DNA from 4 places in the Paenibacillus sp. VCA1 genome. Region 2 is predicted to be linked to each of the others. Evidence: riboswitches for the same ligand, from Rfam matches in the RefSeq annotation. Region 2 holds a riboswitch; each other region holds the start of a gene.
The links. Region 2 has a riboswitch for cyclic di-AMP ahead of RJP21_RS21145 (hypothetical protein). Riboswitches for the same ligand answer to the same signal wherever they lie in the genome.
Positions count from the first base shown of each region.

Region 1 (4,212 bases), on a different contig from region 2:
GATTGTTGGCGATCGTTTTCCGGCGTTGGGCAAACGAAGCATGCACGACCTGGAAAAAGAACTTCTCGTCGTCCACCTCAACCGGGGGCTGCTCACGCACTTTGAGACGGATGACGGCAGACTCCACGTTCGGCTGCGGGATAAACACCGTCTTCGGCACGATGCATACCAATTCCGGCTCGCTGTAATACTGTACGGCGATGCTGAGGCTTCCGTAGTCCTTCGTGCCCGGCGAAGCCGCCATCCGTTCGGCGACCTCCTTCTGGATCATGACCACGATATTTTCCAGCGGCAGCTTCTCTTCCAGCAGCTTCATTAAAATCGGCGTCGTGACGTAATAAGGCAAGTTTGCAACGACGCTCACCTTGGACACATTCGCAAAATCCTCCGCAAAAAGCGCATCAAGATCCGTCTTCAGGACGTCGCCATGATGAATGCGCACATGCGGATACGGCTCCAATACCTCCTGAAGAATCGGAATGAGCCTTTGGTCGATTTCGACCGCGGTAACCGCCCCGGCCTCTTGGGCCAGCTTCTCGGTTAGGGCCCCGATGCCCGGGCCGATTTCCAAAGCCCCTTTCGTGGAATCAAGCCCCGCCGCCTCCACGATTTTGCCCAAAATGTTTTGATCAATCAGAAAATTTTGCCCCAGGCTTTTTTTGAACGAAAACCCGTGACGCTGAATAATTTCTTTCGTTCGCCTTGGCGAAGCAATGTCGTCCATTCGATGCATGTCAACTTTCCCCTTCCTGTTCCAATTGGGCTAACGCATCGGCAAATTCCTCGCGCGTGATTTGAAATACGGCCAGCCGCTTATGGAACTGTTTGCCGTTGCAATATCCGATGCCAAGCAGGTTCCCCATTACCATGCGTCTGTGGGCCGCATCCGGGTGCACCAACAAGCCTGCCTCCATAAGGTCCTCCATGCCGATCAGGCTTTCGGCCCCTTCGTAAGACGTATGCACGCGCGACAGCGCCTTGCGGATCGCTTCGGGCGAAGCGTTCTCCACGCCGATGTCCCCTTTCCGCGTAGCGTCCTCCTCCGGAATGAAGGCATGCTTGCAGCCGGGCACCTTATTGGCGATAATTTTCCGAATCCGTTCCCCGGCGTGGTCCGGGTCGGTCAAGACGATGACTCCCCTGCGTTCCTGAGCCAAAGCGATCCGCTTCAGTATGCGGCTGTTGATCGCCGACCCTCCGGTTTCGATGGTGTCAGCCTCCACCGCCCGCTTTACGGCTACGGTATCGTCCCGGCCTTCCACGACTATGACTTCTTTGATCATGGCCTGCTTCTTCCTTTCCCAAAAGCTCGTCCGTTCATGCGTCAGGCGTTTTTCGGACATCCAAACAACAAAAAGAAGAGGAATGCTCCTCTTCTTTAGCATGACATTTTCATGATCATAATACTATAACATTAGAATGACATTGTAAAACGAAATTAATTCACTTGCGGCTTCACCGGACCGATCACGTACACTTTGAGCCCGGATTTCCGGCCGAAATTGTTGGCCCGCTTCACGGAGTCGTAATAAATGTCGATCTTGTTGCCTTTGATGGCCCCGCCCGTGTCTTCGGCACGGCGGAAGCCGATCCCCTCGATGTATACCCACCATCCGAGCGGAATCACGCTAGGATCCACGGCAATGGTGCGCCCTTCCGCCACGCGCGTTCCCGTCGCGGTACGCGTGCCGATTCCCGGCTCGCCTGCGGAATATGCCGTCATGGAAACATGAATTAATTTTTTATATGAGAAATCAACACCGGCTTTGCTTATGCGGTTATTGCTGCTGACTGTTTTTTTCGTTTTGGCGGCTGACGAAGCTTTGACGGTAGATGAAGACTTGACGGTAGATGAAGACTTGGCGGCCGCTGTCTGAACGGCTGGCGGAGCCGGTTTTTTCTTCGTTCCTACGGCGATGACTTTATCCAACGTTTTCGTCTGCACTTCTTTGCCGATCATGCGCATGGACACCATTTGGCCGTCATGGTAGACCTTTTCGATATGCTGCACCATCACGCCCGGCTTTCCCTGCTGAATGACGCGGTTATCGCCTACGGTCAGGCTGGGATCGGCCGTTTTGATGACGCGGAAAGGCAAGTTTTCATGGCGATCCACGACTTGCTTGTTGACGCGCACGATACGAATATCGGTCTGTTCCGTCACCTGCTCGGTCAGAGCCGGAGTGACTTTATCGTCCTCTTTGAGCGATACGCCGAACTCCTTCAGCACGTCGCCAACCGTGTCTTTTGTGGTGTACAACTTTTTCGTTGCCCCATCCACCGTCACCTGCACGGGAGCGGCGCGGTCGATCACCACTTTGTCTCCATCCTGAAGCGAACTGCTCAGCGGTATGGAAACCTGATCCTCCGGTTTAAGGCTGATTGCCTGCTCATCCAGCATTTCTTGTAAAACGGACTTGTTAGTCTCAATCTTCTTGACTTGACCGTCTACCACCAGGTATACCTGTTTGCGCGTGGATGAGTTGACCAGCAGCAAAATCATGATGGTAAGTGCGATTGTAACGATAGCTGCAGTAGAGATTTGGCGCAAATTCTCATGCTTCCATCGCAATGCGTAAGACATGCTGGAGATTTTTGAATCATGGGTCTCTTCTTGCCCTAAAACGCCCATTTTCTCGATCCTCCTTCATAGCCTCGCCATTAGAGTTACGCATGAATGATTTGACGCGGGCTATACTTGATTTTTTACAAGACCGCACAAGGAGCATGCGCTCTTGCACCATGAACCGATCGATTTTTCATGATTTGTCGCCTCCTGTTATACAACAGTATGACGACGCCTTCTCCATTATTCAAAAACAAAGGAAGCCTGCCAAGAGCTTATGAGGACTCTTTCGTGGCTTCCCTGGATGTCTGAATGACGGAAAAGTAAATGCACGAAACCCTCTCTTTATGACGCTTACGGAGTTAGCTGTCGGGTTTGGGCGAAAGAGAGCCGCCCGATCAACGCTTGCCCGCTCATGGCGGACTGCGCCGAATTCACCCCTGAGACCCTGTAAAGAAATCAAATACATCCTGAGATCGATGCGGCTGCGACCGCAACGCTCTCCATGTATCGGTTCCCCCGCTCTTTCGCAAAACGAAAGATTCAGCGTGATTGATTCACGGAAGCCGCCGCATAACCGAAAAAGGAAATGGCTTACAGCAGCTCAAGTTCACTGACAAGATGATATCCTGTTTTGATGCATGTTGTAAAGCGGGAATCAACAACGTTTATTTGAATATATGGTTAAAAAATTGTAATATTCTTCGTTTTTTTGGTTAAAAAACTTTAATGCTTCGCTTATGCTCGTTTTTTCAGCTGTTTTTCTCCCGTTTTCATTTAATCCCAAATCGTTCCAGCCCATTTTTGGTCGTAATTCGGGCAATTTCCTCCACTTCGACCCCCTTAATTTGGGCAGCAGCCTCGGCCACCAGACGAACGTGGGCAGATTCGTTTCGTTTTCCTCGGTAAGGGTGTGGCGTCAGGTAAGGAGAGTCGGTTTCGATCAGCAGCCGGTCCATCGGAACCTGCGCAAGCACTTCCTTGGGCTGTCTGGCATTTTTGAACGTGATGGGTCCCCCGAAGGACAGATGGAATCCCATGTTCAGGCATAGTTTGGCCGTCTCCCAGCTGCCGGAATAGGAGTGCATGACGCCCCCGACTTCGCTTGCCTTCTCTTCGCGCAAAATTTTTACGATATCCTCGTGCGCGTCCCGGTTATGGATCACGATCGGCATGTTCAATTCCCGGGCCAAACCGATTTGCTGGCGCAGCACGCGATGCTGAACGTCCTTCGGCGAAGTGTCCCAGTAATAATCAAGCCCGATTTCGCCGATGGCCACCACTTTCTCGTGACTGCATAAAGATGCAATCCACTCGAGGTCGCCTTCTTTCATCGTGATGGCATCCTGGGGATGCCAACCGACGGCGGCATATATAAAATCATGCGTTTCCGCAAGCTTCATCGTGGAGGGGATCGTTTCACGGTTAAACCCGACGTTAATCATCCGGGTAACGCCCGCCTCATAAGCGCGAACTATAGTCTCCTCCCGGTCTTCGTCGAACTGCGGCGCATCCAAATGCGTATGCGTGTCGAATAAATTCATATCTGGAACTCCCTTCGTGTCAGAAAGCATAGATTAATATGGGTCATCCTTCAAAGCAATCGCTGTCGTTATCGCTTGAAAATTTGGGAAACCGGGTCGGAA
Region 1 is NZ_JAVLSX010000021.1:11,908-16,119, reverse strand. It holds gene rsmA (16S rRNA (adenine(1518)-N(6)/adenine(1519)-N(6))-dimethyltransferase RsmA) at 1-733, opposite strand, end outside; gene rnmV (ribonuclease M5) at 735-1,283, opposite strand; gene RJP21_RS28895 (resuscitation-promoting factor) at 1,439-2,632, opposite strand; cyclic di-AMP (ydaO/yuaA leader) riboswitch at 2,903-3,125, opposite strand; gene RJP21_RS28890 (TatD family hydrolase) at 3,340-4,110, opposite strand; gene RJP21_RS28885 (HD domain-containing protein) at 4,179-4,212, opposite strand, start outside.
Region 1: it holds a riboswitch for cyclic di-AMP, as region 2 does, so the genes downstream of both, RJP21_RS28895 (resuscitation-promoting factor) here and RJP21_RS21145 (hypothetical protein) in region 2, are expected to answer to the same signal.

Region 2 (4,212 bases):
CAACCGATTCGGCCTTACATCGTCAAAAACTCCGCGATCGGCCCCAGCACCAGCACAGGCAGGAAAGTCAGCGCCCCGATCAGGAGCACCGTTCCGACCAAAATGCCGGCAAACAGCTTCGTGTCCGTCCGGAAGGTGCCGATCGATTCGGGAACGAGCTTCTTGCCGGACAGCGAGCCCGCCACCGCCAGCAGCGCGATGATGGATACATACCGTCCCAGAAGCATGACGAGCCCCGTGCTGACGTTCCAGAACACCGTGTTATCCCCCAGCCCTTCAAAGCCGGAGCCGTTGTTCGCCGCGGATGACGTATATTCGTACAGCGATTGGCTGAGCCCGTGATACAGCGGATTGGACAAGGCGTCCGTGCCGAGATGCGTCATAAACGAAATCGCCGTCGGCGCCAGAATGATCAGCGGATGCGCCAGGATCGCGACGGCGATCAGCTTCATTTCCCGGCTTTCGATTTTTTTCCCAAGAAACTCCGGCGTCCGCCCGACCATCAGGCCGCAAATGAAAACGCCCAATATCGCGTACATCAGCATGTTGACAAGACCGACGCCTTTGCCGCCGAAGACGACGTTCAGCATCATCTCCGCCAGCGGAGCCAGTCCGCCGAGCGGGGTCAGCGTATCATGCATGTTGTTGACCGAACCGGTGGTCGCCGCGGTCGTCACGGCCGTGAACAAGGCGGATTGCGCCACGCCGAAACGAACCTCTTTTCCTTCCATGCTGCCCTGCGAGGCATCGATACCCAACTGATTGATCAGCGGGTTGCCGCTTTTTTCCGATACGTACGTCAGGGACAGGAACGCCAGGAACAGCACCATCATGGCCGAAAAGATGATCCAGCCCTGCTTGCGGTTGTTGGCGAAACGCCCGAACGTGTACGGCAATGCGGCCGAAATCGTCCACATGCTCAAAATTTCAATGACATTCGTGAGCGGACTCGGATTTTCAAACGGATGCGACGAGTTCGCTCCGAAAAAACCGCCCCCGTTCGTCCCCAGATGTTTGATCGACTCCAAGGAGGCCACCGGCCCCATCGCAATATGCTGCACCGCTCCGCTTAAAGTATGGACGGTCACTGTCGGATCAAGCGTTTGGGGCACCTTCAACCCCACAAGCACCAGGGTGACGATCAAGGCCAGCGGCAGGAACACCCGGACATGCGCCTTGATGAAATCCTCGAAAAAGTTGCCCAGCCCGCCTTCGCGGCGCGTGATGCCCCGAATAAAAGCGATCGCCACGGCCAAGCCGGATGCGGCCGAAGTAAACATCATCATCGTGATAACGATCATCTGCCCCAAATACGACATGCCGCTTTCGCCGCTGTAATGCTGCAGGTTCGTATTGGTCATGAAACTGATGACGGTATTGAAGGACAAGCTGGCGTCCATGTTTCCCGTCCCGTTCGGGTTGACCGGCAGCCCGCCCATCAGTCTCAGCACCGCGTAACTTACGGCCACCAACACGATGTTAGTTGCGATCATGCTCAGGGCGTATGTTTTCCAGCTCATTCCCGAGCGCTTCCGAAGGCCGATGATGGCGTAAAAAAGCTTTTCCACGGGACCGAACATCCGGTCCGTCCGATTCGGTTCATTAGAAAAAACGTGGTAGATGTAACTGCCGACCGGTTTAACCAATAGCAGCAGCACCACGATCACGATGCCAATCTGCAACATATCCAAATTCGCTTCCTCCTCTTCAAACGCGGGATGAAGGCGGCTTCGCCTTACCCGCACAGCCTTTTTTTAAAACCGTTCCGGATGGATCAGGGCATACACCAGGTAGATGAACACAAACGCCGTCAGCACCATTACCACAATCATTTGCCGTCTCCTCCCCCGTCCACGATATGGCCGCACCACATCAGAAACAGCAAAAATATTCCGAACACGCCCGCCAGCGTCAATATCATGAAAAGGTCCATCATGGATCAAACTCTCTCCTTTTTCTGCCCGGCTGCCTGCCTTTTGCAAGCTCCGGACATTTCTTGCTTCAGCCTTCCGCATCATGTTTCAATCATCCTAACCGTTACTTCAGCAAAAAGCCGACCTCGCCGTTTAGCGTATGAATGACATGGTCCGCCCCAAGCCCCCGGTAAATGCCCGGCGAATGATGGGCCTGGGTGATCACGTAGATGGAACACGGCGTCCAGGGACGGCAAATTTGCAGGTATCGGCACGTTAGATTCAAGCTGTTCTCGAATATGAAAATCCGGCCGATCCGCCCTTCGGGAACAACCCACTCATCCGTGTTGTTGGTGTGAAGGCGGATGATTTTGGGCACTCCCAGCTTCCTCAGCTCCCGTTCTTCTTTCGCATTGTTCGTCAGCGCGGCGAAAGGCCGCTTGAGATACATCAGAAGCTTGATAAAATTGCGCCCTGCTTCGTTCGGAGCCGTCACAACGATGAGCTCTTCTTCCACGGCTTTCGCCTCCTTTTTTCGAAGAATCGGATTCGAATGAATACTTCTTGCAATAACAGAAACGGCGATTCAGCGGTTTTTACGTTCCGATAGAATGGAAAAAGCCGCAGGAAAGAGGATCTTTCCCGCGGCTTCAAAAATCCATGACCAAAGAAAGCCATGAATATATGCTCACGACAAATGGGGCCTCTCCCTATACGCTTACGAGGTTAGCTGACGGATTAGGGCGTGAGAGTCGCCCTTCCCTCGTCCGTTTCGGACATAGGGATTCACCCCGGCGCCATCGGCAAATTGGATGCATACGGCGCGTTGGTTCCCCCGCTTCCGGCCGAAGCCGGAATTCAGCGTTAAAGACGTTTCATTTTTTATAAGCTGCTTATTTTTCGTATTTTGGCAACAAAAAACCACAGAGGTCATTAGGTCCCCTGCGGTCGATCTGCATCGATCACAAGTTTCATCATTCCTCTCCCAAACGACGCTTACGAGGTTAGCTGACGGATTCGAGCGGTGAGAGTCGCTCTACCCGTGATGGCGGATCCATGGCATCCGGTCACGGGATTCACCCCTGCGGCCTGCCTGCCGTCCGACTCTCACACCGGACGACGGGAGCGCGCGATTGGTTCCCCCGATTCCCGTTCCTAAACGAACGGAAACTCAGCGATTCAAAAAATGGAAACATGTTGAATTACGATTTGAATCATACACCTGCGCGTATCGGCATGTAAAGGCAGCGCGAAATCGCTATTCACGTAAAATGGCGGCCTTAATGAGCAGGTTATCGCTTACAAAAGCATTTATCTCCGTTAAACTCTCGCATGCTCTCTATTTTCTTGTTTTTGACGTTTGATGAAGCGGCCTGCCTTTTCCGGCTTATTATGTACGCAAGCTATTTTCGCAAACAGACGAAGAACCGTGGCAAAATGAGAAAACGGGAGAAAAACAGCCGTCATCGCCAGATTGCCATCGACACGGTCCGATTTCGGCAAAGCCCGGCCTTTCACGATTTACATTTCATTTTACAAACGCTCTGCCGTCCGTTATTATAAATGCCAATTACTTGAGGAGTTTGCAAAAATCCAAGGAGGTAAAAATCTGAAATCCTAGTACCTTTAAACAATCACGCGCTGAATTCCCGCTACCCGGGAAACGGGGGAACCATCCGGCCGCCAAGGCCGCGGGGTGAATCGCAGGGCAACCTGCGTAGGGCTTCTCCTGGCCCGAATCCGGCAGCTAACTCCGTAAGCGACAAAAGGAGAGAAATCTATGCTTCATACCGAATCCGACACGGAGCCACTGGCTGCCCAGGGGACGATTCGCCTGCATGCCATTGAGTTGTTCGTAATTCATCTAACAAAAGAGAACGCGGGTACCTTTTGCGGTTTCGGTGATCATTACAGGGTATTGATGCGGATTGTGACAAGCGGAGGCTGCGGCTGGGGGGAAATGTACTTCAACGAAAGGAACCGGCCGGTAGATTGGACCGCGTGGGCTTCATGGTTCGAACAGGTGTTGCATAGGAATTTCAAAAGCGTTTCGAGCATCGAAACCGGCTTGATTTCAAATCTGCGCCCATTCCATCTGGCAAGGCTCCATCTGTTGTGCGACGCCCTTCAAGGACTTTCGGGCACGAGCGGCCGAGGTCTGGGAGCTGCGGGCGAACAGGTGGAGCGCAGCATTTTAATGAACATGGCCGAAGCCTATGTCTCATTATTTTGAAGCGGAGCCCGCAAAAAACTACAGTTTTTGCAAAATCCTGAACGCATCGTGACGACGTAAAAAAAC
Region 2 is NZ_JAVLSX010000009.1:212,194-216,405, reverse strand. It holds gene kdpA (potassium-transporting ATPase subunit KdpA) at 15-1,691, opposite strand; gene kdpF (K(+)-transporting ATPase subunit F) at 1,755-1,820, opposite strand; gene RJP21_RS21145 (hypothetical protein) at 2,038-2,430, opposite strand; cyclic di-AMP (ydaO/yuaA leader) riboswitch at 2,615-2,787, opposite strand; cyclic di-AMP (ydaO/yuaA leader) riboswitch at 2,891-3,100, opposite strand; cyclic di-AMP (ydaO/yuaA leader) riboswitch at 3,543-3,690, shown strand; gene RJP21_RS21140 (hypothetical protein) at 3,694-4,146, shown strand.

Region 3 (4,212 bases), on a different contig from region 2:
GCTTTTATACCGGAGGCTTGAACTGATCATAAACGTCAGCTTGGTCAAATGGTAGTCATTGAACGCAAGCTCGGGAAAAAACAGCTGCCACTCGCGCATGCATGCCGTTACCGCCGCGAAAATGGGCTGCTCGTTCTCCCGGATATACGCGGTCAGGTGGCTGTGCGAGACGGCCATCAGCTCGGGAATGGCGTTGTCGATGCGCAGCTTCTCCATGAATTCCCGGATTTCGGCCAAAAAACGGGGTCCGATGTTCAGCGCCGGGAAAGTTTCAGCCAAAATCGGAATAAGCAGGCCGGACATGCGGCTCTCTTCATCGTCTCCGCTTCCGGTTCCACCAGATTCTTCGTTCAGATGAGCAGAGCCGTCTTTGTCATGATATTGGCTTAAACTGAACATGGATTGCAAAAAATAAACCTCTTCGCGGGGCATGGCGATGCCATACGTCTCCTCAAGTTTTTCCGACAGCTTCAAGACCGGATCAAAAAACGGATGCCGCTCCCACGCATAACCGCCGATTCGAAGCTCGACCCGATGCCCCTGCTTGACCCTTTCGAGCACGATTGCGATCAGAAACGACAGGCTGCGCCTGGAATTCAAAAAATAAATCATGCCGTTTTCCCGCTCGAATTCCGACACCCAGCCGTCGAGCCGTTCGAAATCGGCATTTGAAAAAGGCCATCCGGTGTAAGGATAAGCCTCGATAAACAGTTTCCATAAAAAATAGCGCACGTGGATTTCGTTCCCTTTCAGCGCCGGCGCGGAATACGTCATCCGAAGCTGGAACGGGCGCAGCTCCTCCCGGTTCAGATGGACGATCCACTTTTTGAACGAAGAAAAGCTCATAAAAAGCGCTTCCGCGACCTCCTCCGCGGAGGTTTTGCCGTCATGCTCGAACAACAGCTGCATCAAGCGAAAATAAGGCGTTTCCCGAAGCAGCGGTTCCAAAACTTCCTGGATGCTCGTGCCGTGCCGGTCCCGGCGGAACATGATGCCTTTTCCTCTGGACACCTCGATCCGCATGGACGGAGGCAGCAGGGAAACGGCTTCCTCGACGATTTTCCGGACGGATTTGCCGGATACGCCCAGCACGCTTTCCACCTCGGCGAACGTAAACCACCGCTCCTCCCGGTCCAGCAGCTTCAGCAGCGATTTCAGCTGCATATATTCTTTATTCATATCATCACCCTTACCCGATGCTTACCGCCGATCATGCGTACCTTTTCATTGTTGCCGCCCAAGGCGGATTTCAGCCCGAATGCTGCTGTTCCAACCGGAAAAGCTGCTGATCGATCAAAAAATTAAGCAAAATGCGGTTAAACTCCAGCGGCTGGCACAAATGGCTCGGATAAATCGCGTCTTCAATGACCGCTTTCTGGGCGCACGCGAACCATTCCACCGCTTTGTTCATCTGGTTGACGAACCATTCGCTTTGCCTGCCGGCCACGCATAAAACCGGCATCCGCAGCCGGGACAACCCGGAGTTGAAATCGGTCCGAAGCAAAGCCATCCGCTGTTTAACCGACTCGGTCGGCCGTTTATGAAACAGCTCGTTCCTCAATATGCTGTAGGCCGGAATCCACCGGTGATACGTTACGCGCAGCGACCGGAGAAAAAATTCGGCTGGTAGATAGTAGGAAATCCAACTGCAGGCCTCCAGCAGCTTCCAGATGCCGTTTTTTGTGCCGAAGGGTCCGCAAGGGCCGTAAAAATAACTGTCGACAAGCACCAGCGCGTTGACGCTGTCCGGGTAGGCTTCCGCAAACTTTTGCACAAGCAGGCTCCCGCTCGAGCACCCGACAAGCGTCACTTTCGGAAGATTCAGCTTATCCAGCAGCTCCTTCAAATCCCTGCATTGGGTGGCGACGATGTCCTCGACTTCAACATTTAATTTGCCCGAATTGCCGTAGCCCCTCAAATCAAGCACGATCACTTTCGCTCTTTTGCTGAAATATTCCACCTGCGGTTCGAACATATGATGGGATGAAAGATGTCCGTGGATAAAAACGATCGGCACGCCGCTGCCATGCGTCTCGTAATAAAGCGATGTTCCGTTCACTTGTATGTTAGGCAACTTTCTTCTCCTCTCCGCGATCCGTTGTCTGACGATATCCTTCTCTATTCCAAACGAAATCTCGTTAAAAATCGGCAAAACAAAAAAGCATGGAAAAGAGGAACCCTCTTTCCATGCTTCTTCAAGCAAGGCAAATAAACCTTGCTGCGCATGTATAAAAGCAGCCTCTCTTCTAACGCTTACGAGGTTAGCTGTCGGATTCGGACCCAAGAGTAGCCCTACTCGAATGCGATTTCGAGATTCACCCCATGTGACGAATGGCTGATCATCACGGCCGGTTCCCCCGTTTTCCGCCGGAACGGAAATTCAGCGAATCAATAGACGTTCATTCGATTTTACGCACAGAAAAACACAGAGCAGGTACCCTGTGTTTGTTGTCAACTCACAGTTTCACTCCTCTCTCATAGCGACGCTTACGAGGTTAGCTGTCGGATTCGGGCCGTGAGAGTTGCCCTACGGATTTGGAAGTCTTTCCATCCGATTCACCCCAAGCATCCGGCTTCATCCCTTCATAAAGGATTGCATGCCGATGCCGATATGGTTCCCCCGCTTTTCGTGATTGAAAATTCAGCGTGATTCATCCATGAACCAAAGATATTACATAATGAATTGAATATACGCCTGAGCCGGCGAACTGTAAAGGTTGGTTACAATAGAATTCATGGCCTTTTTTATAGGTTTCGCTGGTTTCCGACCGCTATTCCTGCGTAATCATTCATTTACAACCGATAGCTTCCGTTTGCTTGATTTATAATTCGTTCATCTTTGTAATAACCAAAGCGCCCTTCCGATATTGGATATAGAACCTGGCGTGGAAAATGAATACCTCCCCATCAGCCATTTAAGAACTCCTTCGTACCAATGAGAACTATTCAAAGCCTTTGAACCGCTGCTACGATAAATGATGTCAACAGGCATGTTCATCCAATGGATCGCAGGGAGGTGAATGATTGAAAAACAATTCAAGAGGACATCGCGGATTTATCCATGAAGTCGTCAAAAACCGTTATCTGTATCTGCTTGCGCTTCCCGGCATGCTGTTCCTGCTTGTCTTTGCGTATACGCCGATGCTGGGACATTTGCTTGCCTTTCAGAATTACCGGCTTTCAGACGGTCTATTTGGAAGTCGATGGGTGGGATGGAGAAACTTCGAGTTTTTCTTTTCGACCAATGACTGGCTGCGCGTCACATGGAACACCGTATTTTTGAACGGGCTGTTTCTGGTGTTCGGTTTGGGGACGGCCGTCGTGCTCGCGGTGCTGCTTAATGAAGTCACGGTCAAATGGTTCAAAAAAACGGCACAGTCATTCGTATTTTTGCCATACTTCATCTCTTGGCTGGTCGTTAGCATGATGGTGCAGACGATGTTCAGCTCATCCGAAGGGATGGTGAATCAGGCATTGAACGCTCTCGGATTGAAAGGGGTGGATTGGTATCTGACGCCAGGCGTATGGCCCTATATTTTGACGTTCGTTTACGTGTGGAAAATAGCCGGCTACAATTCGATCATCTTCCTTGCTTCGATCACGGGCATTTCTTCCGAGTATTATGAAAGCGCCAAACTGGAAGGGGCAAGCCGCTTTCAGCAAATCCTTTACATTACGCTTCCACTATTGCGTCCCATTATCATCATCATGCTGCTTCTCGGGATCGGACGGATATTTTATGGAGACTTCGGCATGATCTATGCCCTGATCGGCGATGTTGGCGTCTTGTTCCCCACTACGGATGTGATCGATACGTATGCATACCGCGCACTGCGGCAGATGGGCAACTTCAGCATGTCCTCCGCCATTGTTCTTTACCAGTCGTTTATGGGGCTCATCGCCGTTACGTTCTTCAATTGGCTGGCGCGTAAGATCGACCCGGACTCTAGATTGTTTTAAGGTGTGATAGAAATGCGAGAACGATTGTTTCTAGGTTTTGTGTATGTGCTGTTAAGCGGGTTTGCCCTGATTTGTTTCATCCCGTTTTGGATCGTATTGGTGAACTCCTTTGCCAATGAAACGTTCATTCAAACCTCCGGATATCAGCTGTTTCCGACTTCTTTTAGCTTGAATGCCTACAAGATGCTCTTGTCGGGAGATCAGGTATTCCGAAGTTATGGCGTTACCTTGTTCGTTACGTTGACGGGAACG
Region 3 is NZ_JAVLSX010000010.1:102,888-107,099, forward strand. It holds gene RJP21_RS22130 (AcpB/EbpR/MafR family transcriptional regulator) at 1-1,179, opposite strand, end outside; gene RJP21_RS22135 (alpha/beta fold hydrolase) at 1,250-2,074, opposite strand; cyclic di-AMP (ydaO/yuaA leader) riboswitch at 2,235-2,396, opposite strand; cyclic di-AMP (ydaO/yuaA leader) riboswitch at 2,470-2,657, opposite strand; gene RJP21_RS22140 (ABC transporter permease subunit) at 3,109-3,960, shown strand; gene RJP21_RS22145 (carbohydrate ABC transporter permease) at 3,973-4,212, shown strand, end outside.
Region 3: it holds a riboswitch for cyclic di-AMP, as region 2 does, so the genes downstream of both, RJP21_RS22135 (alpha/beta fold hydrolase) here and RJP21_RS21145 (hypothetical protein) in region 2, are expected to answer to the same signal.

Region 4 (4,212 bases), on a different contig from region 2:
CTTTTACGCGCTCGTTATCCTTAAATTTAATCGACCAAAAAATTCGAGTAAACGGCGTCGCACCCGGACCGATTTGGACTCCGCTGATCCCGGCTTCCTTTACCCCGGACCGGGTCAAACACTTCGGCACCGAGGTGCCGATGAAAAGAGCGGGCCAGCCTTTTGAGCTGGCTCCCGCCTATGTGTATTTAGCCTCCGACGACGCTTCGTACGTGTCGGGCCAAATTCTTCACGTGGGCGGCGGCGAGATGGTGGAGTCCTAGCCGAAAACAAAACGAAGCTGCTGCCATTCACCACAAAAAAGGATCGCGGACGAGTGTACTCGCCGCGATCCTTTTTTTGTGAACTTGAAACTGATGCCTCTATATATTTTGGGCTGCCGCTTCATTCTTTATTTTTTCAGATGATACGGTACGGTTGTCACAATGACGTCCTTGCGATACAGCAAATAGGTACGGATCATCAAACTCGTCTGGTTATGCAGCAAATTCTGCCAGCTTCGTTTCGGAATGAATTGGGGAATGATGACCGTCACCTGATAATTGGACTCGCTCGCCTTCCGATGGACCGTATCGATGAATTTGCTAAGCGGCTGGATGATGCTTCGGTAAGGAGAATGCAGCGTCACCAGGCGAACATCGGGACGCCACTTGCTCCATTTTTCCTCGAACCGGACTTCCTCTTCCCGCTCGAAAGGGATGTAAACGGCAATGATCTGGTCCGCTGACAGCGATTCCGCATAATTCAAGGAATGCTCAACAACATGCGTGATGCCGGATACGGGAAGAATGACGACGTTCCCTTCGATCGGTACCGCCGGTTCGCAAGTGGAAAGCCGCAGCTGCTCCCCGACCGCCTCGTAATGCTTTTTGATCCGGTGAAACAGATAAACGATCAACGGCAAAAATATTAAAATCGGCCAAATTTGCGGGAACTTGGTTACAAAAAACATCACCGAAACCGTGAAGCTGATCAGCGCGCCGATGGTATTGATCGTTAGCTTCGTCATCCAGCCGGCCGGCTTCTCCCTCACCCATTTTACGATCATGCCGGTCTGCGACAGCGTGAACGGGATGAACACCCCTACGGCATAAAGCGGAATCAAATGCTCCGTTTGCCCATGAAAGGCGATGATCAGGACGATCGAGAGCAGGCCGAGAATGATGATTCCGTTGGAATAACCGAGACGGTCGCCTCTTACCGTAAACATTCTGGGGATAAACCGATCTTTGGCCAAATTGACGGCAAGAAGCGGGAATGCCGAATATCCCGTATTCGCGGCCAGAATCAAGATCAAAGCCGTCGTTCCTTGAATAAAGAAATACATAAAATTGCGTCCGAAGGTTTCCTCGGCAATTTGGGATACGACCGTTTCTTTGGCATTCGGCGATATCCCCAAGTAATAAGCGAGGAACACGATGCCCGAGAACAGCAAAGCCAGCAGGATCCCCATCGCCATTAACGTTTTCGCGGCATTGTTCGGTGCGGGATGCTTGAAGTTAGGTATCGCGTTGGATATCGCCTCAACGCCCGTCAGGGCCGAGCTTCCCGACGCAAAAGCTTTTAGCAGCAGAAACAGGCTGATGCCCGCCACCGGCGTGCCAATCGGCGTATGAAGATGAGGCGAAACATGGCCCGAAACGATATTGTACAGCCCGACGCCGATCAAAATGAAAAGCGCAAAGGCAAATAAATAGACCGGGTACGCCAAAATGGTTGCCGACTCGGTAACGCCCCTAAGGTTCAAAAGAGTGATCAGGATAACGAACGTAACGGCGATCGCTACCTTGTACTCATGCAGCACCGGAAAGGCCGACGTGATGGCATCCGTCCCTGCCGACACGCTGACCGCCACCGTCAAAATGTAATCCACCAGCAAAGATCCGCCGGCGATCAGTCCAGGGTAAAGTCCCAAATTTTGCTTGGAAACGACATAGGCTCCTCCGCCGTGCGGATAAGCGAAAATGATTTGACGGTATGATAAAATGAGTGCCGATAATAATACGAGAACCCCGATGCCGATCGGGATCGAATACCATAATGCCGCCGAGCTAACCGTGATCAGCACCAACAGAATTTGCTCCGGACCATAGGCGACCGATGATAACGCATCCGAAGATAGTATGGCAAGGGCCTTCTTTTTGTTTAGCTTTTGCTCCCCCAATTCCGTGGACTTAAGTGGCCGTCCGATAAGGAGCCTTTTCAATGCCGCCATAAATGATTTCACCGCCACTGTTTAAGTTGAATGATCATGGATGTATCCTTATTGTTACCCATTTCGCCAAATTTGCGCACCAAAAAAAGCCGCAGGAAAGTCGGACCTTCCCGCGGCTTCATAAAACGCGCGACAAATCCTCTTTCATAACGCTTACGAGGTTAGCTGACGGATTCGGGACCGAAAGTATCCCTACACTCGAATCGATGCATCATCAAGTGATTCACCCCTGGGACGAAGCGCTCTCCCTTCATCCCGTTGGTTCCCCCGCTCCTAATTTCAGGATTAAGCGATTAAGGAATATTTCAAATCAGGTTTACATGTTCATGATTACGAATGAAATCTTACTCCTTCCGGACATTTGCTGTAAAGAGGCAAAGAAGCAAATTTAGGATTGAAAACGCGCAAAAGGCATTCGTGGCATCGCTTACAATCACTGTATTCGATGGATCTCTCGCTGTAACATCGATTCTCTGCTTCTAAATAGCATCCTTTCCGGGTTAGGGTTGGATGATAAACGGTGATTCGGATTTAATACTCGCTTCATCAATGCTCATTTTCCATTTTCATGCAAAAAGCGCCGAAGCAAAAGGATTCCCTCCCGGATCTGATCCGGTTCCAGATGGCCGTAGCCAAACAACAGCTTGCTGTTATGCCTTCCTTTACGAACGCAATGATACTCCACGGGAGTTACCCGGATCCGGTTCCGTCGGGCCTCTTGCCGAAAATGTTCGTCAAATGTCTGCCCCGGGAATTCGACGGCCAAATGCAGTCCCGCCGCGTCCCCCCATGTAAGCAGTCCCTCCCCGAAGCCGGCTTGAAGCGAATCCATAAGAACCTGACGCCGTTCCCGGTACAATTTACTCATCTTTGCGATATGGCGATCAAATTTTCGGGTATGCAAAAATTGTGCCAAAACGGCTTGTTCAAAAGGAGGATTTTGAACGTCCGTATACGTCCGCAACCTGCTCCAAGCACTTTGAAGCTCCCTCGGCAAAATCACGTAACCGATGCGAAGCGCCGGGAACAAAACCTTGCTGAACGTGCCGATATAGATGACCCGATCCGGATCCATGGCATAAAGAGGCGATGCCGGCTCGCCGACATACCTGAATTCGCTGTCATAATCATCTTCGATGACAAAGCTGCCGTTGTGCCGGGCAAAACGGATCAACGCCGCTCGCCTTGCCGCAGGAAGAATCGCCCCCAGCGGAAATTGATGCGAAGGCGTAACGTACACCGGACTGCCGTATTTTGCGGTCAATCCATCGGTTTGAAGCCCATATTCGTCAACGGGAACCGGCTTGACGGCGTATCCTTTACCGATGAATGTCTGAATCATTTCGATGTTGCATGGATCTTCAACTAATATTTCTTTGTCATTGTCGTACAAAAGATCCGCGATCAAGTGCAGCGCTTGCGTCGCCCCTGCAGTAATAAAAATATCCTCGGCTTCAACTTCAAGCCCTTTGCTCCGCATGAGCCAGGCGGCAATCTCCCGGCGCAGCCGCGGCAACCCCTGCGGACCGGTATATCCAAACAGATCGACCGACATTTCGCCTAAAACTTGATGCGATAACCGCTGCCAGGCATATCGCGGAAATTGGCGCAAATCCGGCTGGCCCGTCCTGAAATCCGCCAAAAATGAAGGGATCGGCGGCGTTTCCTGCCGCTGGGCTTTGCTTTGGGGCTGCTTATCCAGAACAAGTCCCCCGACGATTCGCGTGGCCGCTCCCTGCCGCGTTTCCGCATACCCTTCGGTAACCAGCATATCATACGCTTCGTTAACCGTATTTCGGGAAACGTTCAGCTCTTGGGCCAACGCCCGCGTCGAAGGAAGCGATTCTCCCGCTTTAAGGATTCCGGCCATGATCCGTTCGCTTAAGCTTTGATATAGTTGCCGTTTCAACGGAATTTCGCTCTCCCGATTCAAATGAATTCCCCACATAAGTCCTCCCACTGGATCGTATCAAATGAAGTTCAACTGGTTCTTTTCC
Region 4 is NZ_JAVLSX010000015.1:34,906-39,117, reverse strand. It holds gene RJP21_RS26485 (SDR family oxidoreductase) at 1-263, shown strand, start outside; gene RJP21_RS26480 (APC family permease) at 392-2,215, opposite strand; cyclic di-AMP (ydaO/yuaA leader) riboswitch at 2,350-2,517, opposite strand; gene pdxR (MocR-like pyridoxine biosynthesis transcription factor PdxR) at 2,769-4,124, opposite strand.
Region 4: it holds a riboswitch for cyclic di-AMP, as region 2 does, so the genes downstream of both, RJP21_RS26480 (APC family permease) here and RJP21_RS21145 (hypothetical protein) in region 2, are expected to answer to the same signal.